2 regions of the Acetobacterium sp. K1/6 genome follow, and region 1 is predicted to be linked to the other one. Evidence: riboswitches for the same ligand, from Rfam matches in the RefSeq annotation. Region 1 holds a riboswitch; the other holds the start of a gene.
The links. Region 1 has a riboswitch for cobalamin ahead of U2P91_RS03635 (class I SAM-dependent methyltransferase). Riboswitches for the same ligand answer to the same signal wherever they lie in the genome.

Region 1 (15,326 bases):
AATGTGTGACAAAGAACGGACAACCTTAGGAGGCAGGTTACTGACGGTATCAACCGCGTCTGGACTACCAACCAGAACTGTGTTTTTATCTTATGATGTTATTATAACACGATGGCCGGAATGATCAAGTGCATAACTTGATCATTCCGGCCATTTTTGACAATCATTTACTTTGGCAATTTTCCATAAGCACCATAATCTTTAACCATCTGGTCATAAACCTTGGCACCTAATAATTCCATTGACACTTCATCCATAATATCACCAGGCTCGACATCCTTGAACTGATCTGGATAGAGCACCTTTCCAATTGAATAAGCATCAGCAATGGCGACTTCAACATTTGTTCCATATAAAATATAAGGTAGAATCATCTCAACATCATTGTTTTTAAAAGCGCTGAGACTTTGATAATATTCCGGATTTGTCGACATATCCGCTTTCACTTTTTCAATCCCGTCAAAATCGATGAATATCTTGTTGGGATTCCATTGCAGCAATTGTTCTTTATCAATCATCATACTACCGGTTTTTCCCGTCTGATCCACAACGTTTATTGCACCAACAGCCACAAAAGGCGGATACAAAGCTCGGGTACTTTCAATTCCCTGGGCGCCTTTAGATCCCAATGCCCCAACATAGGAGGTTACCTTTGCACCATCATCGATCCCTTCTGTTCGCTTTTTTAAATCAGCTTCATAACCTTTTACAAAATCAACCACTTCTGTTGCTCTTTCGTCGGTCCCCATAACCTGGCCAATAACTGCCAACGACTGATAAAGAGTATCATCAAACAATCCCGAAGAACCACTGCTCAAAGCAATTACCGGAATACCCGTTTTGTTTTGAAGTTCATCTGCTGCCGCAGTATCGGTGGCCAGGGTTGTAAAGATAACATCCGGCTCAACCTTAAGAATCTGTTCCGGATCGAGAGTACTATTCGGACCACCAGCCCCAATTGTGGTCAGGCTGGTAAAACTGGGGTTGGCAATAACATAAGGTTTGCCCACTGACGACTTTTGATCAATGCCTTCAATTCCGACAATTTTTTTTACATCACCAACATAGGTATATAAACGTAAGGCCCCAACTCCGGTTGCCACAATTTTTTCCGCTGGTCCTGCTAATTCGACAGTCCGACCCAAGGTATCGGTAACCGTGATCATTTCATCTGCCGTTGTCCCCCCTTCGGTAGAACAGCCCGCCATCATTAAAATCAACACCGCCGACAACACCAGAGCTAATATTCGTTTTCTTTTCATCGCTTCTCCTCGCTTCTTTTATATTGGAACCACAACCGAACGATTGTTGACTTGCTCAACCGTTACGTCTACCCCATATACTTCTTTTATATTTGCTTCGGTAATAACCTCCTTCCCACCGGCAGCATGGATAACACCGTCTTTTAGTAAAATATACTGATCGGCAAAGCGTAATGCCAGATTCAGATCATGAATAGTTACCACCGCCGTGATATTTTTAAGGTAGGCAATTTCTTTGATCAATTGAAGCACCTCCAATTGATTTTTTAGATCCAGGCTGCTCGTTGGCTCATCCAGCATTAGCACATCAGTTTCCTGGGCTAATGCCCGACCAATTAACACCTTCTGATATTCGCCGCCGCTTAACTCATCGACATTTTTTAATGCAAATTTTTCCAAATTTAACATCTTGATGGTCTCATTGACAATATTTAAATCATTCTTCCCCACATCCCATTTGATATAAGGTTTTCTACCAATCAGAATCGAATCAAAAACTGTCGTGGTTGTACTTTGATTACTCTGAGAAACATAAGCCACTCTCTGGGCCAGCTCACTCTGCTTAAACGCTTTAATATTTTCCTGATCAATTAAGACACTCCCGCCCTGGGGCTTCAAGATTTTGTTAATACACTTAAGCAAAGTCGATTTCCCGGCGCCATTTGTTCCCAGTATCGCCAAACATTCCCCGCGCTTCATGGAAAAAGAGATCCCTTTTAAGACGTTTTGGCAAGGATAATCAAAAGCCAATCCTTCAACTTGTAAATTCAACGACGTTTACCTCCTTTAAGTAAGAGATACAAAAACAGGGGTGCCCCTAAAAATGATGTCACTGCTCCCACCGGCAATATAATGGGGGAAATAATCGTTCGGGCAAAGGTATCCGAGACCAGCAACAAAAGCGCCCCCATTAAGGCAGAAATGGGAATCAAAAAGCGATGATCCCCGCCGATGATCCGCCTGACCATCTGTGGTGCCACCAAACCGATAAACCCAATCACACCAAGAAATGATACCGTCACTGCGGTAATCATCGATGATACCAGCATGCCGCCAAATCGGGTTTGCTCGACATTAACCCCCAAACTCTTAGCGGCATCGGCACCATTGTCCAGTGCATTATAATCCCAACGCTTCATCATAAAGTAGATCATCGCAAGACCCACCACCGCAGCCAAAATATAAACCTCTGTCCAGCCAGCCCGACCCAGGTCCCCAAAGGTCCAGAAGATAGCGGCAGCAATCTGCACTGATTCAGCAAAATACTGAATCAAGGTAGTGCCTGCTCCAAAAAGAGAGCTCAGTGCCACCCCTGCCAGAACAATAGACTCCGGCGAAAAACTGCGCATTCGGGACAGCAGCAAAATTATCATGGTCGCTCCCATGGAAAAAGCAAAGGCAAAAATCGTTACCAGATAAGGATTGTTGACAATAATCGGCTGCGCTGCCGAGCTTTGCACCGTCCCAGCACCCAATACAATAATAGCGATATTGGCACCAAAGGCAGCTGCACTGGAAATCCCCAAGGTAGAAGGCGATGCTAACGGATTTCTTAAATTATTTTGCATCACACATCCGGCCACTGCCAAACCTGCACCGGCAATAACCGCGGCCAAAACTCGGGGCAGACGAATCCGCCATACCACTACACTAGAGATTTCGGTACCAATGCTCATCAGGGTTTTGACAATGTCGGTGGGGTCCAATTCCATGGCCCCACTATTCATGGCAAAAATGGCTACCACCAGCAACAAAGCGCAAAGAATGAGAATCAACACGGTTTTTTTGCCCGTGAATTTCTGGTATAATTCCAGGCTGTCGCCCTCCACCTCAATCACGGCACTTGGTTTTTTTAGCATCTTTATCTCCCGTCTATTTGAGCAGACAGAACAGACCACAGCAATTGACCGTTTTTGGAATAGTTTATATCTTCAATCTGTCCGTCTTTGCTTTTATTCTTAAGATAATCCCGAATCGTCTGTTTTGTCTCTTCATCGGTAGCCCTTAACATATGGGCATAATAATTGGTTGCTTTTTCCAGCTCCCAAATCTTTGTCCGTTGATTCTCACTATGTTGAAACTCCGAAAAAAAGCCCATATCCCATAATATATTAAAGGCGTAATATAAGGTATTCCGGTAGTCAGCGGTGCGGTTTTCTTTATTCAGTGCCACTCGTAGTTCATTTCCAATTTTATCTTCTTTGATCAGGTGTCCACTCATAAAACAATAGCCTTTGGAGGCCTGATTCATTTTTTTTAATTCCTCGGGGCCGCTAATAGCTGGGCTCATAGAAGCAAAAACGAGATCAAAATAGCCTTCCCACCCTTCTGCGGCCAAATCCGCCTTTTCCCAGGGCATAACCTTAAACGTAAAAAAATCAGCCTTTACACTGGCAGCATTTTCCTTTGTAAAATCAATCATATTAGGGGAAATATCAATCCCCACTACTTCACAGCCCATTTTTAAGAATTCTTTGGAATAGCGCCCAGCACCACATCCGATATCCAGTACTCTCGCTCCCGGGAAAATAGCATCCTTGCTTTTTAAAAGCGACAGTACCGGATCATCAGCCATTTCCCTCTTTCCCATCTCATTAAACTCCGAAGCCCGATCATCCCAAAACTGCTGGGTTTCATTTAGATCCGTCTTTTTTTTGTTGTCAACCCATTTTTCCTCAAAAGTCATCGCTTCTCCTCTTTTCTTTTTTCATTATTTTAAACGCTTTTAATTTCTTTAATCGCTTACCCTGGGCAAATAAAAAAAGAGCTTCTTTTATTAATAAAAGAAACCCTTCCCATCTCAAGGTATTCTAAATCATGCGGCCAATCATCCCCTGGCATATTTTTTAAATCAAGGCAGGTCTCCTGACTAACAGTTCATCCTATTCTCACCTTCCCAGGCTTTAGCCCAGTGGTTTTTTAAGAATTCGTCCCTGTTCACAGTGGTGGGTCCGTGCTTTCTAAGCTTCCCTATTCTCCGATCTTCATGATCGGCACCTTGAATGATAAGTTATTAAATTAAACTCATTTGATAAAATCAACGCCCAAAATTTTTTAGGCTAACGTTTTCAATAAGTTGTCTGTGTTTTTATGTTACAAACCACTAACACGTTTTTGACATAATACCATTATAATTTTTTTATGTCAACCACAAAACTCTATATTCTGATCTGTTTATAAGAATTTTATCTGTGAAAAATCAATACAGCCATCGTCACTGACCATTTTTGAATCGGCGTGGACATACTCAATTTTTCCGACAAACATTTCGTGAGAACCGGTGACAATTGAGTCTACAATGCTACATTCAATATTAACTGGGCAATCGGCAAGAATCGGAGCATTGACAAATTTAGCTTCTTCTAAATTGACCTTCATCACCGCCAGCTTATCTTCATCGCGTTTGCTGTGGCTACCCAAATATTTAAAGGTTTCTTCATAGGCTTGATCAACCAGATTCACCACAAAACAGCCGGACTCTTTAATCAGATGATACGAATACCGTGAGGGTACAATCCCGACCATGACCATCGGCGGATCATAACTGCAGTTTCCGCAATAGCCCACCGCCAGGGCATTGTTTTCGCCATTTAATCCCCGACAAGATACCAACACCTTAGCCACTGGATTTAAACACGACTTCATATTTCCTTTTACTTTGTTCATCATTTTCTCCTTGTTCTTTTTTATTTTTAAATAATAACCCGGCTACCGGTTGCCAGATAATTAACCTGTTCTCCCAGCATCATTTTTAGGATTTGATAAGGCTCTTTCCCAGTACAATGGCAGGTGTAATAAATTGTCGCAGTTTTTTTGAGTTCGTTACCAATTTCCTCAATCAATTCTTTTGCCTCCGGTTTTTTTCGGGTGCGATTATAAAGATGAAATCCCCCAATGACAACAGTCGGCTGCATATCATAGTTTGATGCCATATGATCAAGAATGTTAACGACTCCCTTATGAGCACAACCTGCCACCAGCACGACCTGATTTCTTTCCCGGATGATCAGGTTCTGTTCATGACAAAAATCATCTGCCATCCGTAGCCCATCTTTTTCCATCAGCAGGTCAGCGTTGGCCGTAGAGCAACAGCGTTCTCCCTGAACATTTGAAAAAATGCACAAAGCATCATCGATGACGAAATCCGCTGCCAAAAAGATAAAGCGCGGATTAGAAAACAGTTCCTGATCCAGACCGATATAGGCCTCCCCGTCTGCTCTTTTAGAATAATGATTTTCAAAGGCTTGACCATTGATATAGATTGCGGCCTTATCATTGATCTTAAGAAATGTTTCTAAACCACCACCATGATCATAATGACCATGACTAATGACCAGGGTATCCACTTCGCAAAGGTCAACCCCCAGTTTTTTTGCATTTTCTGCAAACAGACCGCTGGCACCCACATCAAATAGCAATTTATGGGTTTCGGTTTCAATGTATAAACTCAATCCATGTTCATTTTTGAATTCTTCAGACACCGATGTGTTTTCAGCTAATGTTACAATTTTCATTTAGCCACCCTCAGCCTTTTAGTTTTCACTTTTTTCTGTCTGGCCCTTCGTTTTTTCTAAATCTGCCTGGTCCATCACTGGTGCGTTTCTTTTAATAACTTTATTCAACCTTCGTCCGCAGCCACAGCCTTTTCCAAGCCCATATGCGTTTATTCCCGAGCATCGACCTAGTCCTTTTCCACTGCCGGAACCCCGACCATGTGGTCCTGTTTGATCTCTTCCTGGCATTTTAATGCCTCCTTTTATTGTTGACATATGTTATTTATACTTTTATTATAAGGTTTATCAAACATATGTCAACAATTATTTTAATTTCCCATTACCTTACTCAAACTGCGCCTGATACATCTGCCAATAACTGTCGCCCTTCGCCATCAGTTCTTCGTGGGTTCCCTGTTCCACCACATCACCCTGATCTACTACCAGAATCAAGTCGGCATTCTGGATCGTTGACAACCGATGAGCAATGACAAAACAGGTTTTATCTTTCATCAGATGACGCATGGCCTCCTGGATCTTTTTCTCGGTGCGAGTATCGACGTTGGAAGTGGCCTCATCGAGGATCAGCATTTTGGCATTTAACAACATCGCCCGAGCAATCGTCAAGAGCTGCTTCTGGCCCTTGGAAATATTGGTTCCTTCATCACTCAAAATAGTTTCATAGCCATGGGGCAGATGCTCAATAAACGAATGAATGCGGGCAGCTTTGGCCGCCTGCACCACCTCGGCCATTGTGGCATTCTCTTTACCATAAGTCAGATTTTCATAAATCGTACCATGAAAAATCCAGGTATCTTGAAGCACCATAGCAAAGGATTTTCTCAGACTGTCCCGGGTCAGTTCCTGGACCTCATTACCATCGACATAAATATTCCCGGCGTCAGTATCATAAAAGCGCATCAACAGATTAATAATGGTGGTTTTCCCGGCCCCGGTCGGGCCGACGATGGCAATCAGCTTGCCCGCCTCTACCTGCAAGCTGAGGTTTTTAATAATTACATGATTGGCATCATAGCTAAACCGAACATCTTTAAGAACAATATCACCATTTACATTGGTCAGTGCTGTCATTTTTTTTGTATCTCTGGCCTCTGACCGTTCATTTAGCAAGGCAAAGACCCGTTCAGCCGCTGCCAGGGACGACTGCAGATCGTTCATGATATTGGCCATCTCATTAATGGGTCCGGAAAACTTTCGGGAGTACAACACAAAGGAGGAAATCTGCCCAATCGACATCGCTCCGGCCAGATATAATAGTGCACCAAAGACACTGATGCAGGCCAAAGACAGGTTGTTAATAAAATTAATGGTGGGAAAAATCATACTGCCGTAGTATTCGGCCTGATAATAAGCCGCTACCGCTTCTTTATTCTTAATATTGAATTTCTCAATGGTATGCTCTTCCTGGTCGTATATTTTCAAGGTCTTTTGGCCCGACACCATTTCCTCCACAAAGCCATTGAGCTCCCCCAATTTTCGGGATCGCCGACTAAAAAGGGGCCGGGTTTTTTTAACCAGGTAACGGGACATAAAGATCGATGCCGGTACGGTAAAAGCAAAAACAAGCACCAATTTAGGCGAAATCGCCAGCATCATCAAAAATGAACCCAGGACGGTGATAACTGCTGAGGCTACCTGAATCAGGTCGCTGGAAATCGAACTATTGACCGTATCAATGTCATAAGTAATCCGGCTGATAACGTCGCCCGTCTGATGCAGATCAAAATACCCCACCGGCAGATCCATCAGCTTATTAAAGACATCCTTGCGCATCGCATAGGTAACCTGACGGCTGACCCGGATCATCAGCACTTCCAGAATATAGGTCAGTCCGGCTGAGCCGATATAAAAAATGACCATCCAGAAGGCGTAATAAAACACCTGCGAAAAATTGACCTGACCGGTTCCAAGTTCGATGGCATCAATGGCGTAACCCGAAAGCAATGGCCCCACCAGTGCCAGGAGGTTACTTCCAATGGTTAAGACAATGGCCGCAAACAACCGCCATTTATAGCGCATCAGATAGCCGCCCAACTGGATCAGGGTACCTTTGCGGTTTTGCGGTTTCTCAAATTTTTGTGATCGTCTCATCTCAGGACACCCCCATCTGGGAATGACTGATTTCCCGATAAACGTCACAGCTTTTCATCAGATGCTTATGCTTGCCATAGCCGATGATCGCACCGTTTTCAAGCACCAGAATATGATCGGCATGGCGGATCGAACTAACCCGCTGAGCCACAATAATAATCGTGGTATCATCAAAATTTTCCTTGATGGATTTGCGAAAAGCCGCATCTGTTTGATAGTCCAAGGCACTCGATGAATCATCTAACACCAGTATTTCCGGCCGCGAAGCCAGTGCTCGGGCGATCAGAATCCGTTGCTTTTGACCGCCACTGAGGTTGGCACCTTTGATAGTCAGCTGTTCGCAGGACTTACCTGATTTTTCATCCACAAATTCTTTGGCACCGGCACAATCAATCGCTGCTGTAACGGCGTCTTTAGAGAGATTTCTGCCCAGATCGATGTTTTCCTCAATGGTGGCTTCAAAGATCATATCATTCTGAAAGGCCACCCCGAACTTTTGATGCAATTCCCGGGGATCCATCGTTCTAACGTCACGACCATCGATGAGAATCATCCCCTCGTCCACATCATAAAGCCGCATCAACAGGTTCAGCAGGGTCGTTTTGCCAGCACCAGTTTCACCGATAATTCCCAAAGTTTCCCCTTTGGCCAGTGCAAAAGAAATATTGCTCAGATTAGGTTCCTCTTTATTATACGAAAAGGAGACCTCTTTAAATTCCACAAAAACGTCCGTTTTGTTCGTTTTAATCACTTCGGCTACTTCCTGAACTTTTAGTGCATCCACACTATCTAACGCCTGGATAATCCGATCTGCCGAAGCTGTGGCCTTTGGCCACATTTCAAACATTCTGGAAATGGCTACAACGGCATGAAGAATAATCGTAAAATAGGTCATAAAAGCCAGAATGATCCCCACTTCTGAGGTACCATTATTGACACCATAAGCCCCCATTACCACGACCCCAACCAAGCCCATATTCAGACAGATATTCATGGCTGGCGAAATCACCGCTACCGTCATCCGGGCTTTTTTCTCCCGGTTTACGACATCGGTATTAATGGCATCAAACCGTTTTTTCTCATAGTCTGTTTTAGACAGGGCCTTAATCACCCGGATGCCATTGATATCTTCTCTGACCACTCTGACAAAGCCGTCAAACGCCTTTTGCAGTCCAGCAAAAAGCGGCATGCTTTTTCTCGAAACCAGGGTAATCAATACCGCCATAATGGGCATAATGCCAATTAGTACCGTCGCCAAAACCGGGTCCAGGGTCATCGTGATAATGATACCACCAACCAGCATAATCGGTGCCCGAACCCCCAGCCTTTGGATGCGGATAATCATCTGGTGAATGATGTAGGTGTCGGATGTTAACCGCGAAATTACCGACGGCTTGGTTAGCGTATCCATTTGGTGATTGGAAAAATACATTACCTTGGCAAATAGATCATGCCGAATCACCTCGGTGGCATCACTGGCCACCCTGGCCGCCATACGATTGGCAATAATGTTAAAGACCAGCCCGATGATCGCACAGACCACCATCACAACGCCCCAATAAAATATCGGCAACCATTCATTTAACGGGATCACCTGATCAATAATCGTGGCCAGAATTGAGGGAATAATCAAATCCATGATCGAACCGGTAAATTTAAAGAATACCCCAAAGGCCATCCGGCCATAATAGGGTTTTAAATATTCTGTAATGATTCGTTTCATGTTCTACCTCCCCTCTATTTTTTTGCTTATTTGCTACACTTTTATTATTGTAAGCTTTTTTTTAAGAAAATTCATCTGATTTTTTGCATTCGACAAACAAAAAAGCAACCCCATGATTCGGCGGTTGCTTTTTTATGATACCGATGTGATATCGGAACGCTTCAGAACCCGGATTCTTGATCCTGAAAAATCTCATTTAATGGTCGGCCATCACCCTTAAAAAAATCAATCCCCAGACTCCTTGCCATTGTTGGTGCGATATCGACCATTTGAATTTCACCTAACTGAAAGTTACTTTTTATCCGTGCGCCGGAGGCCACGAAAACGCACCGGTAACCCTGTTGATCGGGCTTATCTGGTAAATAACCATGGGTTGCCTGCTCGTCTTTTGATGCGTCCATCGCCTCAATAACCGGGCCTTCCAGATCGTCCTCAAAACAGTAGCCGATTTTCGCTTCCAGCATATAAGAAACGGAGTCCTCGGCATGATACTGACCCAGTTCCTTTCGGTTATATAGTTTTTCAATTCCAAAACAGTCCTCGCAGATGGCCTGATTTAGAATCGCGACTGCCATTTTCTCGGCTTCGCTGTCATTTTTGCGCAAATGCAGATAAGCTGCGCCCCCAGCCCCCTGGATATAGGCCCGCCATTGCATTTTTTTGTTTTCTTCAAAAATAAGGCCTTTTTCTTTTAATAAGGCATTGAGCTTTATCTTATAGTGGACATTAATCTGTCCATGATCCCCCAGCACAAGAAAGGTCGTATTCTCTTTGATCCCCGCTTCTTCGACTGCCTGAATGAGATCGCCCAACCTTTTATCCATCCGGATGATGGCTTCTTTTACTTCCGGACTGTCGGTACCATGCTGATGCTTTGCGTCATCCAGGTCAATGAGGTGCATTAGCAGTAAATTGGGTTTCTTTTTTTTAATCGTATCCACCGCGCACAGGGTTGTAAAATCATCCAGATATGGTTGTTTGAAGCCTTTTCTAAAGCGTCCAAATTTCTTTTCCAGGTCGAGGCAATAAAGTGGACTGCCGTTTCTTAAAATTTTCAGCACCTGGTTTTCCTTTTTAATGGCCCGGATCTCGGGCAAGTTATAATCAATGGCCGTTCTACCCGTCACCGGCCAAAGGATTCCGGCTGATTTAAGATGATGCTTTTTTAAGCAATCATAAATCGCCGGCACCTTGATTTCATTTTTATACCAAAACCAGCGCTGCTCCGCTTCCTTTTCAAATGGCTGAAAAGGATTATTATGATAGATTCCGTGTTTGTCGGGATAGACTCCGGTTACCATGGTCGTATGAACGACATAGGTCAGGGTCGGATAAACACTTTTTAATTGAGTACTATAAGCACCGTCTTTGATCAGTTTTGATAAATTGGGAAGCCTGCTTGCTTGTTCCCAGTTATCCTGTGAAAAGGCATCGTAAGAGATGACCATTAAATAGTTTGATTTTCCTGGGCCCATCTTTAAATTCACTCCATGACGTTATAACCTTGCTGTGGGTCTCTTGGCAAGGTTATAAAAATAATAAATCCGATCACAAACAAAGGGATAATTCCCAGTATACTCAGTCGGGCGTTGCCGGTCAGCGTTGTTGTCAGTGCCATGATCGCCGGTCCCACAATGGCTGAAAATTTACCAAAAATATTATAGAAGCCGAAAAATTCATTGGATTTTTCCTTGGGAACAATCTTGGCATAATAAGACCGGCTCAAGGCCTGAATGCCGCCCTGAGCGGAACCAATCATCGCCCCGAGAATAAAGACATGTCCGATCGAAGTGATAAAAATGGCCGCGATACAGGCCACAATATAGGTCATAATACCAACAATGATCATGGTGCTGGTTGAAAATCGTTTGGCCAGGTTACCATAAAGAATCGCACAGGGGAAGGCAATAATCTGGATAATCAGCAGGATTCCCAGTAACGTGACGGTATCTAGTGAATCCTTCCCGAGGATTGCAGTAGCATAAGGCACTACCATTTTGATGATCGTATCGACCCCATCGATATAAAAAAAATATGCTGCCAAAAAGATAAAAACCGTTTTATGATTTCGGATATTCTTAAAAGTATTCGCTAGCCGCTTAAAACTATTGACGATTGGCCGGGGTTCAGGTTCAATATAATGCCGTTGCTTTACATCTCTAATCATCGGGATAGTAAACAGTCCCCACCAAAGTGCCGTGACGATAAACCCGATCTGATAGCCAATCGCCTGGTCCATGCCCAGCAGAAGGATTAGTGCCAGGCTGATGCCAAACGGAATCACACTGGCGATATAGCCAAAAGCAAAACCTACTGAAGAAACCCGATCCATCCGTTCATTGCTGGTAACGTCCACGATAAAGGCATCATAAAAGATATTCGCACCGGAAAAACCAATAGCCGACAAAACAAAGAAAAAAATCAGCACCTGCCACTGTCCACTTGAAGGTGGCACAAAGGCAAGAGCGGCCGTTGCAAAAATCCCCAGCAACGTAAAGAATACAAAAAAACGCTTCTTCTTGTCCTTATAATCGGCAATGGTACCCAAAATTGGGCTAAGTACCGCAACTAAGATACTGGCAATCGAATTAAAATACCCCAGGTCCATACTGCTTTGAACATTTTCAAACATTCCAAATACAATTGGAAGTAAAGCCGTCGTTACCGCCATTGAATAGGCGGAGTTCCCACAATCGACCAAAATCCACGAAAATTCTTCTTTGCTTAATTTCAAAATGATCATCCTCCGTTGTTTTATTGCTATAAATCATCTGCAAATAAATCTGCTTAGACGTGAATTTATATCAAATTGCAATAAACTACAAGAATAACTCTGTTAAAAGCACTTTAAAATTGCGTTATTTTTGTTTTTCCAATGCCAGCAACCGCCTTTTTATTTCCAGCCCACCGCCATACCCCACCAGACTTCCATCGGCACCAATTACTCGGTGACAGGGAATAATAATGGAGATGGGGTTTTTGTTATTGGCGCCGCCCACTGCCCGGCAGGCTTTCTCGTTACCGATGGCCAAGGCGATGTCTTTGTAGCTGACGACCGCCCCATAGGGAATATCCTGGAGGGCTTTCCAGACCTTTTGCTGAAAGTCGGTGCCTTGAGGAGAAAGGGGCAGATCGAAACGCTTACGCGTCCCGGCGAAATATTCCTGGAGTTCCAAAACCGCTTTTTTGAGCAAGGGTGTTTCCGTGCAATTAACGCCTTCTGGCAATACCTCGCTAAAAATTAGCCGAGTAACGGCACTACCATTCTCAATCAGAACAATTTTCCCCAATGGGGTTTGATAACAAAAGCCCTTTTCCATTTTTTCTTCCTTTTCTATCTCAACATGCTTAAAACACTAACGAACAGCATCCTATCCGTGTCACCATTGTTTATCCTTGTCATAACCGTTTGTTTTTTAGTTCAATTGATGGTATTGCTGTTTCTTTGTAATACCCCAGACCCTTGGTTGCGCGGCTTCAAAATCTTCATTAAAAAGGCAAGCCCGGGCGATCTGGTTGTTATCGTAAGTTTTAAAGTAATAGGAACCCGTATTGCAAACCATACAAGCGGTGTATTGGGTAAAATCGATTCCCTCATCGGTGATAACACTTCCTTTGGGTATATCAACTGATGCCAAAATATGAAAGGCGGCGTTAATGCACTCTTCTTCCGTTTCAATAGGATTAATGGCTTCTCTTCCAAACAATGCCCGCAAAAATCGGGAAGGCGGTGTGTAATCTCCGGGCAAGCCAAAGGTTCCCGAACCCCCGCCAAAGGGATTGAATGTCATACCATTTAACTGAATTGGTCCTGTTTTATTTGGCGAAACGCCAATATAATTGCGAATGTTCGTTAAGTGCCAATTGAAGTCAGGACTGTTCGTCATCACCCCCAGAGGATTTTCATAGATGATGATACCATCCTTCGTTGGTTCAATCACCAACGTATTCCCTTTCTTATCAGTAATTATCCAGTGCAGTGGGGTAATTACATTCATAAGCTTAAGCGGCGTACTAACGATATTTAACTGGGGAATTGCCGCTTTCACTTCTTCAAGTGTCGAAAAATTGGTTAACAACCATCCAACGATTTCATGAGGAGCAAGGTTGGTTTTCTTAGGGATGACAGAATCGTTGTACTCCGCATAGCCTGGAAAGTATAAACTGGCACAGGATAGACCCGCTTCATTAAGGCCATCGGCAAAAAGATAGGTGCCTAAATTTCGACCGATTCCCATCATCGCATATTTGACTGATCTTACTGTTTGATCCACCTCAGACACTAACGAAAACTTCCTTGGCAGGAAAATCAGCTCAGGGTCTAATAAAAAAGCGAAATCCATGGTTCTGGCAAGCGTATTAATCTGATTTGTGGTCATTAAGGTGAGGCTCGTACACATTAAGAATTACCTTCTTTCTACTTTTTAATTATTATATCTGCTTTTGCAACAATAGTAAATGTTTAAACGCTCAACATAGCAAATCCATGACAAATAATTTTCGCCTTAAAAATAGATACTTAACAACTTCGTTTAATCACGCCACGATAAAGGCGGTTGACATTTGCACATGACACGGGGACGTTTTGTTTATGCTGTTCATTTACCACATCAATATTTAATCACACCCATCGCCTCTAAGATTGAGCTGATCAAAATACCAATAATACATAGCGGTGCAATGTATTTGACCATGATGATAAAGAGCTTTTCGCGTTTAAAAGGTGAAGACAACTTGACTTCATCGGTGATGATCTTTGTTTCCAGAACATGCCCAACAAGGATGCAGGTGAAAAAGGCACCAATCGGCATGAGAATAGAGTTCGTGATAAAATCAAAGAAATCCAGAAAGTTGAACCCAAAAATAAGCACCTCACTCCATACCCCTTGTCCCAATGAAGATGGTATCCCAATCAGAACTGCCAGCACCGCAACGATAAGCACGCCCTTCTTACGTTCCCACTTAAACTGATCACAGGCACTTGCTACTACCGCTTCCATCAGCGAAATGGAAGATGTCAGCGCGGCAAACAACACCAATAAAAAGAAGACACCACCCATAACATTTCCAAAACCCATGGTTTCAAACACCTTGGGCAGCGTGACAAACATCAAGCCTGGTCCCTTACTAAGGGCTGCGGGATCTCCTCCTGAAAAAGCAAAAACTGCTGGGATGATCATAAATCCGGCCAATATGGCAATACCTGCATCAAACATTTCGATTTGCTTAACCGAAACTTCCAGGTCTTCTTTTTTACTGAGGTATGAACCATAGGTGACCATAATCCCCATCGCCAGCGATAATGAGTAAAACATCTGTCCCATGGCCGCTAAAACGGCCTGAAAGCTGAAGTTTGCCAAATCCGGGTAAAGAAAGTACCATACCCCGTCCATGGCCCCAGGCTGCATAATCGAATAGACCGACAAAAAAACTGACATTACAATCAGTATCGGCATCAGTATCTTACTGGCTTTCTCAATACCATCCTTAACTCCTCTGATCACCACGAAGGTGGTCGCCAGAACAAAAATTGATTGCCAGATAATCGGTTCAAAGGGTTTTGCGATATAGTTCGAAAAATAATCGGCACCGGTTGTTGCCATGCCACCCCCGGTTACAAAAACGGCAAAATATTTGATTACCCATCCCCCGATTACACTGTAATAGGGAAAAATCAGAAACGCTACCAATGAGGCAATAATCCCCACGAAACTAAACCGTTTATCGAGTGCTCGA
Region 2 (15,326 bases), on a different contig from region 1:
AACACTGGGAATTGGCAATTCTGCTTTTTTTGTATCCAAAGTCGTAATAATAACGCCCAGATATTTCGTTAGCTCGGTTAAATCTGCCACCGTTTCGATGTTCTTAGGCAGGATAACCGCATCCAAATCACAGTTTTCCCGATTAACTAAAGCAATCGGGTCACCATTTAGGATCAAGGCTGTTACGTCTTTGGCAGCCGTAAAATCATCAATCGCACACTTAATTTTCTGGGCCAACACATCCACAGCCATGGTTCCTTTCACATCGGTGCCAGTGGTAATAACCGCCTGGGCCGAAAGGCGTTTAGCCACCAGCCGAGCGGCATCATTGGCACCACCCAAATGACCGGACAGCAGACTAATTACAAACGCCCCCTTGGTATCCATCACCAGAATTCCCGGATCAGAGGATTTATGCTTTAGATGGGGGGCTATCGCCCGGACGACAATGCCGGTTGCCATAATGCAACAGATGATCTGATACGCCCCGCTAATGCTGCCCATAAAGGTAGAAATATCCGTGGTGATGATTTTGGTGGTTTCGTTGGCATATTTTTCCTTGGTGTAGATGTGGCATTCGCGGTCATCCAGATGTTCTGCCAGCCGCTTTGCCAGGGCCACGCCATCTTGTGACAGGGTGACTATGGCCCATTTTTCTGTTTTCACGGTTTTACAAAACTCCTTGACGGTATTCATGGGTAAAGCTGGGATCATAAAGCTTGGATAAGCTGTACTGATCGCCCAGGAAATCACCTACTAAAATTTGGGCAGTTTTGGTAATATTTTCATCTTTGACTTTCTGAGCAATGGTTTCCAGGGTGCCCATGACAATTTTCTGATCTTCCCAGGTTGCCCGTTGGATAATGGCAATTGGGGTGGTTGGGGCGTAATGTTTCATGAGTCGTGCCACTACATCATCAATCATTTGGACCGACAGAAAAATACACATGGAAGCCTGATGCGATGCCAGATCTTCCAGCTTTTCTTTTTCCGGAACGGGGGTTCGACCTTCCAGGCGGGTTAAAATAACCGTTTGGGATACATCCGGCAGGGTAAACTCTTTTTTAAGAGCTGCTGCTGATGCGACAAAGGAGCTGACTCCAGGGATCACATCAAAGGGAATTCCGAGTTCGTCAAGTCGGTCCATCTGTTCACGGATAGCGCCATAAATGGAGGGGTCACCGGTATGAACCCGGGCAATTTTCTTGCCTTCTTCGGTTCCCCGTTTAATCACGGCGATGACATCATCTAAGGTCATCGATGCGGAATTAAAAATTTCGGCATCGGCTTTGTGACCGGCAATAATGGCTTTATTGACTAAAGAACCGGCATAAATAATAATATCTGCTTCATTAACAATTCGTTGACCCTTAACGGTAATCAGCTCTGGATCTCCTGGGCCTGCACCCACCATATACACTGTATTCATCAAATATTTCTCCTAAACTTTATAATGTCCCTACATTTCTGTAACGGGCTGTGCTTTTTTTAAATGATCTAAAAACATGTTCTGAATGCCGGTGTATTCACCCAAACCTTCGAGGATACACTCCACTTTAAACCGCTCTTCTTCAAGAACCGCCTTCCAGGAGTCTTCATCATCACTGGCCATGTCATTAATGGCGTGATCACCAGCCACCAGCATAAAGGGCGCCAAATAAATCTTTTTGTATTTCTTCTCCTGAAGTAATGGCACAATGTTTTCCAGCTCCGGGAAACCTTCTACGGTTCCCACATAAACATCCTCATAGCCCTTCATTTTAAACATATAATCCAGGCACGGATAGGTTGAATTGGCATGGTGGTCGCTGCCATGGCCCATATAGACCAGGGCTTCGCCTTTTTTGAGTTTGGGCATTTGTTTCATCACGATGTCCACTGTCTCTTCATAATCTTCCACTGTGGTTAACAGTGGCCGACCCAGGGTCAGAGACTTAAAATCTTTTTCAAAGGCCTTCAGTTCTTTTAGAGTGATATCATACTCATGGCCGTTGATGATGTGGGTGGTTTGACACTGCACATGGGTATAACCGGCTGCCTTGAGTTTTTTTAAAACTTCCTGGGGAACATCAACTGCTTCACCATCGCGTTTCTTAAGTTTATTAATGATCATCCGGGAGGTAAAGGCGCGATAAAAATCATGGTCCGGGAAAGCCTTTTGTAGATGCTTTTCGGTTGCTGCAATGGTTTTTTTTCGGGTTTCAGGGTAAGATGTACCAAAACTGATGACCAGTAATGCTTTCTTTTCCATTAAGTGATTCTCCTATTTTATGTTATTTGTTATTATAGAACTTGGGGTAGCTTTGCTGACGATCCTAAATACTAAACTGTTTTCGTACCGGCAAGGTTTGTCAAATGTTACCGTGCCGACCAATTGTTAATCTGTTGTTCGCCGCGGAATCGGACAGCAATGCCGTGTCCGCTCCGATGCGTACAACATGATGTAACAATTGTCGGTACTACATCATTTTTATCAACAGCTTTAGGCTGGATCAATTATGTCTATTTCTAGGCGCCTAAAAAAACAAAGTATTTGGTCTAACAGCAAAGCTTATTAATGCTTGCATTTTTTTACTTATATTTTTTTTAATGCCTGATAATGGTCAGCGATGGTTTTTTCGAGGTCCGCTTTGGTGTGGGCGGAGGAGAGGAAAATGCCTTCGAATTGGGCTGGCGGCATCAGGTTACCGGCATTAAGCATCGCTTTGAAATATTTGGTATAGGCTTTGGTATCCGAGGTCATCACGGCAGCGTAGCCATCGATGGGCACATCGGTAAAGAAGCAGCAGGTCATGCCTTTGAAACGGACCATCTGGGCTTTGACCCCGGTTTTTTTAATGTTGGCCTTAAAGCCGGCTTCTAACAGCTTGGCGTTTTCTTCCATTTCGGTATAAACTTCGGGATGATCCCGCAGATAAGTCAGGGTGTTGAGTCCCATTTTCATGGCAATCGGATTCCCGGACAGGGTTCCGGCCTGATAAACGCCGCCTAGAGGGGCCACGGTTGCCATGATATCCCGACGTCCGCCATAAGCGCCGACGGGCATTCCGCCGCCGATGATCTTCCCTAAGGTGGTCATATCCGGTTTAATCTCCAGGACTTCCTGGGCCCCACCGTAAGCCAAACGGAATCCGGTGATGACTTCATCAAAAATCAGCACCGTTTCTTCGGCTGTGGTAATTTCTCGCAGACCTTTCATAAAATCCAGATCGGGTGGTACAACGCCCATGTTCCCAGCCACCGGTTCGACGATGACAGCGGCAATTTCGCCAGGGTTTTCGGCAAAGAGCGCTTTGACACTGTTAATGTCGTTATAGGTTGCTACTAAGGTGTCCTTGGCCGTTCCCGGGGTCACCCCTGAGCTGGTCGGGACTCCAAAGGTCAGCGTGCCGGACCCGGATTTAACCAGCAGTCCATCAGCATGACCGTGGTAACAGCCTTCAAATTTAATGATCTTATCTCGTCCGGTATAGCCTCTGGCGACCCGCAGGGCACTCATCGTGGCTTCGGTTCCGGAACTGACCATCCGCACCATTTCCATCGACGGATAGGCTTCGGTGATCAACTTAGCCACTTCAACCTCGATGGCGGTTGGGGCCCCAAAACTGGTGCCTTTCTCCAGTGCTTCCTGAATCCCTTCAAAGTAAACCGGTGAGGCGTGACCTAAAATCAGTGGCCCCCAGGAACAGATATAGTCGGTGTACGCGTTACCGTCGACATCATAAATCTTGGCACCTTTGCCATGGTCAATAAAAACCGGTGGCATGTCCACCGATTTAAACGCCCGCACCGGACTATTGACGCCGCCGGGAATATATTTTTCTGCTTCAATAAATAATTGTTCTGATTTTTCTCGATTCATAATATCTCCAATAATAATTATTTCACTATCATGTAAAACTCAGGTGTTCGCTCCCTACCGTACCGACCAATTGTTAATCTGTTGTATGCGCGCAATTCGTACAGTTGCTAATTCACTAATCGTCGAGTAATCAGTCGCTGGCTCGCAACTGTTCGCCTTGAGGCATACAACATGATGTAACAATTGTCGGTACTGCGTTTGTCTTAAACAATAGATTCATGACTTATAAATGATTTGCTGTTATTGATAATCCTTCAGCATGGCCTGCAGTTCTTTGGCAAAATAAGTGATGATGATATCGGCTCCGGCCCGTTTGATACTAAGCAGGCTTTCAAAGATCGCCCGACGATCCATCAGATCGGCATCGACAGCATTTTTAATCATCGCATATTCGCCGCTGACCTGATAGGCGGCCATCGGTAAATAGGAAAGTTCCTTGCTCTGGACGATAACATCCAGATAAGGCATGGCTGGTTTAACCATCACAATATCGGCACCTTCAGCGATATCCAGAACCATTTCCTTTAAGGCTTCCCGGGAATTGGCCGGGTCCATCTGATAGCTGCGACGGTCGCCAAAGGCTGGTGCTGAGTTTGCGGCATCCCGGAAGGGGCCGTAAAAACTGGAAGCAAATTTAGCCGAGTAGGCCATAATCGGAATCGACTCATAACCGGCTAGATTCAGGGTTTCTCGCATATGGTCAATGCGACCATCCATCATATCCGAAGGAGCGACCATATCGGCTCCAGCGCGGACATGACTGAGCGCCGTTCTGCTTAAGGTCTCTAAGGTCTGGGCTCGTCGGATCTCACCGTTTTCTTCAAAGAAACAGCAATGGCCATCACTTTTATATTCACACAAACAGACATCGGTGATCACATACATTTTTGGATCAACCTTTTTGATCACCCGAATGGCTTCCTGAACCAAACCATCATCCACAAAGGCGGGAGTGGCTTCGTTATCCTTTTCATCGGGAACCCCAAACAAAATGACATAACGGATGCCCAGTTCTTTTAGCGCCAGGGTTTCGGCCTCCAGCATATCCAAAGACAGATGGTACTGATCTTTCATGGAGCCGATTTCTTTGCGCACGCCAGTTCCGTCGACGATAAACAGTGGATAAACCACATCATTCATGGACAGCTGGGTTTCTCTGATTAAATTCCTGACCGCTGTATTTTTTCGTAATCGTGTTGGCAACATCTTGCTGACCTCCTATTTACTTCTAGTTATTTGCATGTCCCGTACCGACCAATTGTTAATCTGTTGTCTGCTGCAAGCTCGGACAGGCTCTGCCGTGTCCGCCTTGATGCAGACAACATGATATAACAATTGTCGGTACTACCTCGGCTTTTTTACTCAAATCTTATTTCTGAGCATCCTTCAAAATCGCATCCAGCATTCCCTGGATGGTATATGTTTCGGCTTCGATGTCCACAGCGATGCCCAGTTCCAGGCATTTCTTTGAGGTTTGGGGGCCGATTGACACCGCTTTTGCCGAGTTGATCGCGTTGATGTGCGCGGCGCCGATTTTTTCGACAAAAAACTCGGCGGTAGTGGAACTGGTAAAGGTAATATAATCAATTTCTTTGTTCTTTAACATTTCCAGTGGATCAACAGTGGCGTGATCTTCGCGGATGGTTTCGTAGCTTTTCACCTCGTCGACCGGACAGATTTTAGCTAGTTCTTCAACCACATAGATCCGAGCATTTTGGGAACGGGGAATCAGCACCCGGCTGTCTTTATTAAGCAACGGCGCCAACCCGCTAACTAATTCTTCGCCGACATATTTATCCGGCACAAAATCGGCCTGGAGGCCCCGGGCTAAGAGGGCCTTTTTAGTTCCTTCACCAATGGCGGTGATATGCAGATTGGCAAAGGCGCGGGCGTCTTTGCCACAGCGGGCCAGGGAGTCAAAAAAGATTTCCACGCCGTTGATGCTGGTAAAAATAATGTGACTGTAGTCCTTAAGGCACTTTACCTTTTCATCACAGGCCGCTTCGTTGATGGGGACAATTTTGATGGTTGGAAATTCAATCGCATTACCACCCAACTCAGTGATTTTTTCAACCATCTGGGAACTTTGTTCCCGGGACCTTGTGACGATAATGTTTTTTCCAAACAATGGTTTTTGATCAAAGAACCGCAGTTTTTGCCTTTTATTGACGACTTCCCCGACCACAATCAGGCTGGGGGCGGTGATTTTTGCTGCCGTTGCAATGTCGTAGATGGTGGTCAGGTTTCCGGTTACGACCCGCTGATAGGGGGTCGATGCCCGATGAACCACAGCCACCGGCATTTCGGGATTCATGCCATTTTTAACCAGTTCGTCACAAATCTTTTCCAGATTCTTGACGCCCATCAAAAAGACGATGGTGCCTTTTAACTTACCGAGCACCGGCCAATCCAGATCCGATGAGCCATCATAGGCGTTGGATTTTAAATGTCCGGTGATGACATGAAACGAAGACACGCAGTCCCGGTGGGTAATCGGAATCCCGGCATAAGCCAGTCCACCGATAACCGAGGTAATCCCGGGAATCACTTCAAACGGGACGCCAGCATCATAGAGGTCTTCCCCTTCTTCGCCGCCACGGCCAAAGACATAAGGATCTCCGCCTTTTAAGCGCAATACCAGTTTGCCTTCTAAGCCTTTTTGGACAAGTAAGGCATTGATATCTTCCTGGCGCATGGCATGATTGCCAGCTCGTTTGCCGACATAAACAATTTCGGCATCTGCTCGGGCATCATTTAAAAAGCTTTCATTGACCAGGGCATCATAAACCACCACATCGGCTTTGGTTAAAATAGCCTTGGCTTTAACGGTTAAGAGACCAGGATCTCCGCATCCGCCACCAGCCAGATAAACCTTCCCAACTTTTTTATGCACTGCGGTATAACATGCTGCTGCTAATTGTTTTCCCAACTTTTCTGCCTCCTCGGGTGTGCCTTCAATCGACTTTGTGACCACATGGCTACCATCTTCCAAACCATAAAGTCCATAAAGCACAATGGTGTCTGCTTTTATTTCACAAAATGCACCAACCGGAATATGACAGCTGCCGTTTAAGGCCTTTAAAAAACTGCGTTCGGCACTCATCTGAATGATCGTGTTGTGATCACTAATGGCAGCCATCAATTCTTTGACCGTCTCATTATCTTCCCGGACTTCGACTGCCAGAATTCCCTGAGCCGGTGCCGGAATAAAGGTGTTCTCCGGCAAGGCTACCGTCTGATAGGTGCTATCATTAAGCCGACCAATCCGCTTGAGACCAGCCGCGGCCAGAATAATACCATCTAACTGCTGTTCCTGCATTTTGCGAATCCGGGTATCGATATTTCCGCGAATGCCAACGATTTCTACATCCGGCCGCAGTTTTTGTAGTTGACTGATCCGGCGTTTGCTTCCGGTTGCTACGACCGCACCCTTTGGCAACTCATCCAGTGAAGAAATCTGATGGGGCGTCAGCAGGACATCCCGGGGATCTTCCCGAACGGTTGGAACCGTCAAAGCTAAGCCATCGGGCAGTTTTGAGGGCATATCCTTCATGCTGTGAATGGCCATATGGATGTCGCCGGATAGCAGCGCATCTTCTAACTCCTTGGTAAACAATCCCTTATCACCGATTTTATCAAGCGGTTTATCCTGAACCAGATCGCCTTTTGTTTTAATGATCACCATCTCGAAGTTTATTTGCGGATGGGCTTTGGCCAGGACATCAATCAGCCACTGGCTTTGGGTTCGGGCCAGAGTACTGCCTCTTGTTCCAACTTTTATATTCATTTCTCTTATCTCCAATTGTCAGTTATTTCCTAGTTTTGACCTGAGTTCTGCATTGGAACATCGGGACAATTCTTTAAGTTTTTCAGTTTTTTCATTCGGCGCACCATCACCCGCTAAAACAGCCTGTCGCAGTAATCGCAGTAAGGCTGTTTTTTCGGTATAGCTTTCATCGTAGCGGTCGGCCAGATCGTCGATAATGTGCTTCGTTAAAGAAGGACTGGCCCCTTCGGTACAGACCGACAGGGTTAAATCACCCCGGCGAATAACGCAAGGAAAAATAAAATCCGAATCCTTCGGATCATCGACCCGATTGCACCATATTTTTTGGGACGCACAGTCTCTTTTAATTTGTCCATTGAGCTCATGATTGTCAGTTGCCGCTACTACCAAATCGACACCAATGAGCTGCTCTTTGTGATAGCCGGAATCAATCCGGGTTAGCTGACCATTCTCAGTTTTAATGATCGACTCCAAAAAAACAGGACTCACCGCGATAACCTGCATGCCGTTTTCCAACAAGGTGACAATCCGTCTGGCAGCAACCTTGCCACCGCCGACAACCAGAACCTTTTTGCTTTCCAAGTTAAATAATAGCGGTGTCATCATTTTGTTGATCTTCCTGTGTTTTTTTGTCTTGAATTCCCGGGAACAGATAGGTCACGGTTTTTTCAATGCCAATAATTTGTTCTTCACACTCCAGTGACTTTAGTTGTTTAATCGGCGGCATCACCATTTCCCGAAATTTGGAGCGGATCACCTTAGCCAAATAAACCGCTTCTTTTTCACTTAAGGTTAATCGGCCGCAGAGGGTTTCAATGGTTTCCTCAGCCAGTTGCCGGGAGGTTTCGTTTAAATCACGAACCATATTATCGACCTTGGCGTGGGTCACCCAGGACAACAGACCATCGATTTCATCCTGAATTTCGGCCGCTATTTTTTTTGCAATCTTGACCCGATAAGCCATTTTTTCATCCATCATATTTTTAAAATCATCAATGGTCAGCAGTTTTACCTGAGGTAAGCTGCCAACGGCTTCTTCGACATCCCGGGGCAGTGCTAAATCGATCACGGTTAGCGGTTTACGCAGCGATTTCATTTCCGCGGCCTTCAAAACAACATGAGGCGATGCGGTGGCAGTAATAATCACATCCATGTCGGGAATGACTTGATAGCGGTCTTCATAATGGATCATCTGGACGTTTTCATGAATGGCCTCGCACTGATCCATATTATGAAAGGTACGGTTAGTCATGTAGGGGTTACAAAAGCCTTCGGCCTTCATATAGCGCAGTGCCAGCACACCCATTTTCCCGGACCCGATGATGAGTATTTTTTTATCGCCATAATCCTCGGGATACGCCCGTTTGATATGCTTTACCGCGGTTGAGCTTAAGGATAAGGGGGTTTCGGATATTTTATAATCGGTTTTCACTTTTTTAGTAAAGGTTATCGCTTCCCGAAACATTTTCGTCAGGTATTTACCACAGCCCTTGATGGCCTGGGATTTTTCCAACGCATCCTTGACCTGACCCAAAATCTGATCTTCGCCCAAAATCATCGAGTCCAAACCGGTAACCACCTCATAGAGATGGACCATCGCTTCCCGCTCTTTTTTAACAAAAAGATAGGGTGCCAGTTCCGCTGATTTTTCATGAAGATAAAAATCGGTTAAAATTTCCCCAGCCGCATCCTGGTCTCGGGTCGAGACGTAGATCTCACTGCGGTTACAAGTTGAAAGAATTATCACCTCGGCTATATCCGCTTCATTCAAAAGGGTCTGGATGGCCTCATTCAAGGTGCGATGAAGAAAAGCCCCTTTTTCCCGAATTTCCAAAGGTGTATCCTTATGATTAATTCCCGCTACTACCAGTTTCATCCACTTGAACCTCCTTTTTCTGATTTCTGATTGCTTCTTCCAGGGCAGCAATGCTGCGAAACCCTTTAATCCCCAGACACTGTTCCAGCCGGGTCATGGTTGCCTGTTCCAAACTGGCGGTTTCCAGGGCTTCAGTATTTTTAAAAACCGCAGTGGTTTCACCTTCTACCAGCACGCCGCCATGATGGAGCACATAGGTGTAATCACAAAATTCATAAATAAAATCCATATCATGGCTGGATAAAATAATCTTGATGCCCTTAGCCAGTGCCCCTTTGATGATCGCTTTGACCCCAGCCTTGCTTTTAGGATCGAGCCCTAAGGTGGGTTCATCCATCAGGATGATCTCCGGTTCGACGGCTAAAACCCCGGCCATCGCCACCCGTTTTTTTTGCCCATAACTGAGATAATGCACTGGCCGATCGGCCAAAAGTGTGATGCCGGTGGCTTCCATCGCCGCCTTCACCCGCTCATCGATGACCGCACTAGCCATGCCCATATTCCTCAGAGCAAAGGCCACATCATCATATATGCCGGAATAAAAGACCTGCTTATCCGATTCCTGAATCACCAGCCCAATCGATTTGCGAAATTCATAGAGATTTTTTTTCTTATAGGATAAGGGTTCTTCTTTAAAAAAAACGGTTCCTTCCGTTGGTTTGATCAACCCAATCAGCGCCGACATCAAGGTCGATTTTCCAGCTCCGTTTTCACCGATCAGGGCGATGCAATTCCCTTTACTTCCGTCAATAGAGACACTTTTTAAGGCCTTAGTGCCGTCCGGATATTGATATGTCAAATTATTAGTTTTAATCATTTTTCAGACCTTTCCGATAGCTTACATGAAAATCTCCCTGATATTGCTTTAATTCCAGGGTTTGTGTCATCTCCTCGTAGCTCTGAATGGCCATGAGAAACAAATTGCTTAACATCATTGCAATGGATTGGATGGCAACTTTAAAATTGCGATAGCCAAACCGCAATTCCTGGGCAGTTGCCATGACTTTAAGTTTATCCCAGTAATCAAAGATGAAGCGGTAGGTTAAAACAAATATTTCTAAAAAAGTATTGCTGATATGGGCTTTTTTCATGACTCCGGCGATCTGCATCACCGGGGTTGTGTAAATTAAAAAAAGCATACAGGAAACTCCTGCCATCGCTCGACAGAAAACCAGGCTGGCCAGCACCAGATTGGTGGCAGTGATACCGATGGTAAACTGAAAAAAGTTAAATGCAAATAAATAATCACCACTACCACGACTTCCGCTGGCGATGGTAAACAATAACGCCAGGGCTCCGGGGATAATAAAGAGGGAGTCAAAAATCAGGGTATGCAGATAAATCCGCACCGGAATTTTTGCCCACAATAGGGTACACCCCACCATAACACCAAAAACCCCTGCCATATACAGGGGTTCATTGATGAAGAAAACCGAAAGGAGCATGACTAACGAAACCACTACCTTCACAGTAGGATTGGCATTGTTTAGTTTATTGGTATGGGCAAAACGATCAATCATGGTTGTCTCCTTCTAAGATGCAGTTAATATTTATATAAGTCGCCGGACTTCAGGTTGGTGACAAACTCCCGTACCGACCAATTGTTAATCTGATGTATGCTGCAAGCTCGGACAGGCTCCCGCCGTGTCCGCCTTGATGCACAGGGTCTGACCCCTAGGTCACAACATGATGTAACAAGTGTCGGTGCTGCTTTATCTTACTATTTACACTGATTTATCGGCTTTTTCATTTTTTTTCGACTTTTTATAAAGGTAGAAAAAGCAGATTCCCAGACCGCCGACACCTAAAATCTGTTGGAAGAGGAATAGCTTTTCTTCCATCTCGCCGGGATCAAACAAGCTTTCAAACCAGGGCACATAATTTTCATCGATTGCGGTGATGGCTGTTCCAGCAGCATCATCTGCGCCTGAAAACTCAGCGTCCGGCAAAGCAATCTGAGGGATAATAATCAGTGCGCCAATTAATAAAATCAGAACAACCTTAGTTATCGGTGAGAGTTTCATTTGAAATAATCCCCTTTTCTTTATATTGGTAAATGGCGTTAACCACCAGTACGGTTAAAATGCCTTCGATAATTGCCAGTGGTATCTGGGTAATCGCAAAAATACTTAAGAACTTAACAACGGAAGCTACAATCCCCCCGACCGGGTCCGGAAAGGCTAGTCCCAACTGGATGGAGGTGGTTACATAGGTTGCCAGATCGGCAATAAAGGCGGCTAAAAAAACGGTTAAGGCTTTGGGAACATTGATTTTTGACAGCCCTTTGTAAATCCCGTAAGCCACAAAAGATCCGACAATTGCCATCGAAAAGGCGTTGGCACCCAAAGTTGTCAGCCCGCCATGAGCCAGCAGCAGCGCCTGAAACAAAAGCGCAATGGTACCAACTACTACAGTGGCAAAGGGTCCCAAGAGGATCGCGCCCAAGCCGATCCCTGTCATATGAGAAGAACTCCCCGTTACCGAAGGCAGTTTAAACGCTGATAAGGCAAAGGTAAAAGCCGTTGCTATGGCTAAAAGAACTTTTTGCTCAGGTTTGTCTTTGAATATCTTCCCAACCTGATAGAGTCCGAAGGCGATAAACGGCAGGGCTAGCACCCACCAGAAAACAGCCCAACCAATGGGTAAAAAGCCTTCCATAATATGCATAGCGTTTACAGGCTGGGCAGCCAAAACAACCATTAAAAACGCGATTCCCACAACGGTCATGGTTTTTTTCATTTTCTCCATGCTAACCTCCATTTTATGATAATTTACCGAAAAAAAACCTTTTCCCCACAATAACTATGGGAAAAAAGGTTTTATCATTACACATATCCATCAATTCTATGATTCACACCAAGAACCAACTTTTGTTAATGTTACTAACTTCCCTTTTCCCTGGAAGGACGCTTTAGTACATCATATTAGTAGGTTTCCTGACTTATAGCTTTTATTCTCCTCGCCTTCCCAGACAAAACGTGCCCAGTGGCCAATTTAAGGAGACATAACTAATTACAGTGACCGGATCGTTCTGGATTCTAACCAGATTCCCTCAATGAAATTTTTCATCCTAAATGATTTTTTACATTTTTATTTAATTGTGGTTATATTATAACATGGATACGATAAATGTACAGTTTTTTTTAAGTGAATTAAGGCTAAAAGCAGTTTTACATGTAGCTTTGATGCCTCTCTCTATTTTTTTACAAACCTTCAATAAGGCCCATTAACTGCCCCTATTACGATAGGCAACACTGATCTTTTAATTAAATGAACTGGGAGGGATTCTTATTAACCAATCGTTGTAACTATTAATGAATCATCTTATAATAGGATCTGGCCGTGAGTAGATAAACCCCAGTATACACTAAAGCATAAACAACAACCCCCACAAGCGTGCATAAAAGAATTAGGGGTATATTGGTCAGCCGGAAGGCGGCTAACATTTTAGTAATAACCGGAAAGGCAAAAGCCACGTGGATGATGGCTCCGGCCAGGGGCAGAAAAAATACCATTAAGATCTGCTTGCCAATAGTTTTTTTAACCTCGGTTTTATCCATCCCCACCTTCTGCATAATGACAAACCGTTCGCTGTCTTCATAACCTTCAGAAATCTGTTTAAAATAGATAATTAACACCGTGGCCATCATAAAGAGGGAGCCCAGAAATACACCCAGGAATAAAAAACCACCAAATATTCCATAAAGTTCTGCCAGTGATTCATAAATATTTCTTATCTCAATATCCGGATTGAGCTGACTAACCGAAGCCCTCACCTGTTTTGAAAAATGGTTAATATTATCTTCACTGCCACTGAGATTAAACATCATGGCGTGATGAATCGCTGGTGACTCACTGTCAGCATTGTCTTTATTGGCATTCATGGCCGTGTAAATAGTCGACATCATCTGTTCGTCATTGACAATGATATAATAGCTATTTCCGGTAATCAATTTCTTTTTGAAGTCCATCGGCACTGATTCGAGCTGTTCAACCACCAAAAACAGATTTTCGCCAAAAACCACGGTTTGTTCCTGGTAATTCTCACCGGCTGAAAAAATCATTACTTCATTTTCTGCCAGGGTTTTGTTTTGATTCGTCATCCGGTTGTAATCTTCTAGCGGTACCGTGGTAATCTTACTGATCGTATTATAATACGTTAGATCCAAGTTCTCATCCGTTACCATATCCGGCAGAAAATGGCTGCCCTCCTTAAAGGCCGTAAAAGTACTCATATCAAAAGACAGTTCATTTGTTGTTTCTACCTTGGCACTGGTCTTTTCGGCTACAACAATTTTTTCAATCTCCGAAAAATCGGTGGTTTCAGCCGCACCAATAAAGCTCACATCCATGGGATAGTAATCCCGCCGCATACTTTCCTGACCGATGTATAAGGATACCGTCGTGGAGATCGTGACCAATACCATGGTGCTGAGAATACAAATATTAGCCAGACCGACAGCATTTTGTTTCATTCGATAAATCATCCCGGAAACTGAAATAAAATTTCGGGACTGGTAATAGAACTTTTTATTCTTCTTCAAGCATTTTAGCAGTGTGACGCTCCCCGCTGTAAACAAAGCATAGGTTCCGATGATGACAAAAATAACGGCCACAAAGAAAAGCAGTATCGCTTCAATGGGATCTTGCACTGATAAAGCAATCGCATAGCCAATTCCCAGCGAAATCACGCCGATGAGCGTCATCAACCATGAAGATTTTGGTTCTTTTTCACCATGCTCCCCACCTCTTAATAAATCAATGGGGTTGGTAAGCTTTACCTGCAAAAAATTAGTTAATAGGGTCAAGCCAAAAATAGCCAGAAATACAACCGTCGTATATAACAAACCCATTTGATCAATCTTAAAAGCAAGTGGACTTTTAATATGAGCAAGGTTAAGAAGGATTAGAAACATCAGTTTCCCAATCAGGACCCCACCAAGGAGCCCTAAACTCAAACTGATTACCGTCACAAATAGCGTTTCATAGAATAACACTCTGGCAATATGCTTCTTTTCCATTCCCAGAATACTGTATAATCCCAGTTCTTTTTTTCGTCGTTTAATCAAAAAACTGTTGGTATAGAAGAGAAAGATCACCGCAAAAATGCCAATAACAATAATCCCGAGGAATAATAATATTTTCAAGCTTTCCGAACCTTGCATTGCGTCTAATCCCTTATTGCTTTGGATTGAAACGATGGTATAAAAAGCCATAATCGATCCGATACAAGTCAGTATATAAGGGATGTAGGTGTTCCCGTTTTTCTTTAAATTGACCAGCGCCAACTTGGGATAAAAAAACTTATTCAAGGTTCTCACCTCCGGTTGCCAGTATCGACAAGGTAAAGGATATTTTCTGATACATGTCGTCGTTACTCATCGAACCCCGATAGATCTGATTGTATATTTCGCCATCTTTGATAAATAACACCCGGTTGGCATGACTGGCTGCTGCCACTGAGTGAGTAACCATCAGGATCGTCTGACCCAGGTCATTGATGGTTGAAAAGATCTTTAGCAGATTCATCGCCGCCTTGGAATCCAAGGCACCGGTGGGTTCATCAGCGAGCACCAGTTTGGGCTCGGTAATCAGTGCCCGGGCCACTGCGGCCCGCTGTTTTTGCCCTCCGGAAACCTCGTAGGGGAATTTTTGTAGCAGTTCCTCGATTTCTAATCGCTGCGAAAGGGGCTTAATCCGGCTGTTCATTTCTTCAAATTTTTTCTGAGCCAATACCAGCGGCAAAAAGATATTATCCTGAATCGAAAAGGTATCTAAAAGATTAAAGTCCTGAAAGACAA

Region 2: linked by a shared signal. The riboswitch ahead of U2P91_RS08895 (energy-coupling factor ABC transporter permease) and the one ahead of U2P91_RS03635 (class I SAM-dependent methyltransferase) in region 1 are both predicted to bind cobalamin.

Annotation. Positions count from the first base shown of each region.
Region 1 is NZ_JAXQGA010000003.1:112,720-128,045, reverse strand. Features, by position in the region: gene U2P91_RS03650 (iron ABC transporter substrate-binding protein) at 168-1,262, opposite strand; gene U2P91_RS03645 (ABC transporter ATP-binding protein) at 1,281-2,033, opposite strand; gene U2P91_RS03640 (FecCD family ABC transporter permease) at 2,030-3,121, opposite strand; gene U2P91_RS03635 (class I SAM-dependent methyltransferase) at 3,124-3,948, opposite strand; cobalamin riboswitch at 4,100-4,278, opposite strand; gene U2P91_RS03630 (flavin reductase family protein) at 4,437-4,928, opposite strand; gene U2P91_RS03625 (MBL fold metallo-hydrolase) at 4,955-5,776, opposite strand; gene U2P91_RS03620 (DUF5320 domain-containing protein) at 5,795-6,004, opposite strand; gene U2P91_RS03615 (ABC transporter ATP-binding protein) at 6,101-7,867, opposite strand; gene U2P91_RS03610 (ABC transporter ATP-binding protein) at 7,869-9,590, opposite strand; gene U2P91_RS03605 (alkaline phosphatase family protein) at 9,752-11,065, opposite strand; gene U2P91_RS03600 (MFS transporter) at 11,074-12,324, opposite strand; gene U2P91_RS03595 (methylated-DNA--[protein]-cysteine S-methyltransferase) at 12,449-12,910, opposite strand; gene U2P91_RS03590 (linear amide C-N hydrolase) at 13,007-13,990, opposite strand; gene U2P91_RS03585 (sodium-dependent transporter) at 14,201-15,326, opposite strand, start outside.
Region 2 is NZ_JAXQGA010000008.1:64,410-79,735, reverse strand. Features, by position in the region: gene U2P91_RS08950 (cobalt-precorrin 5A hydrolase) at 1-666, opposite strand, end outside; gene cobM (precorrin-4 C(11)-methyltransferase) at 671-1,432, opposite strand; gene U2P91_RS08940 (sirohydrochlorin cobaltochelatase) at 1,460-2,251, opposite strand; gene hemL (glutamate-1-semialdehyde 2,1-aminomutase) at 2,576-3,862, opposite strand; gene hemB (porphobilinogen synthase) at 4,103-5,068, opposite strand; gene hemC (hydroxymethylbilane synthase) at 5,232-7,649, opposite strand; gene U2P91_RS08920 (precorrin-2 dehydrogenase/sirohydrochlorin ferrochelatase family protein) at 7,668-8,255, opposite strand; gene hemA (glutamyl-tRNA reductase) at 8,233-9,525, opposite strand; gene U2P91_RS08910 (energy-coupling factor ABC transporter ATP-binding protein) at 9,500-10,342, opposite strand; gene cbiQ (cobalt ECF transporter T component CbiQ) at 10,335-11,045, opposite strand; gene U2P91_RS08900 (energy-coupling factor ABC transporter substrate-binding protein) at 11,250-11,549, opposite strand; gene U2P91_RS08895 (energy-coupling factor ABC transporter permease) at 11,527-12,264, opposite strand; cobalamin riboswitch at 12,434-12,615, opposite strand; gene U2P91_RS08890 (FtsX-like permease family protein) at 12,837-14,846, opposite strand; gene U2P91_RS08885 (ABC transporter ATP-binding protein) at 14,830-15,326, opposite strand, start outside.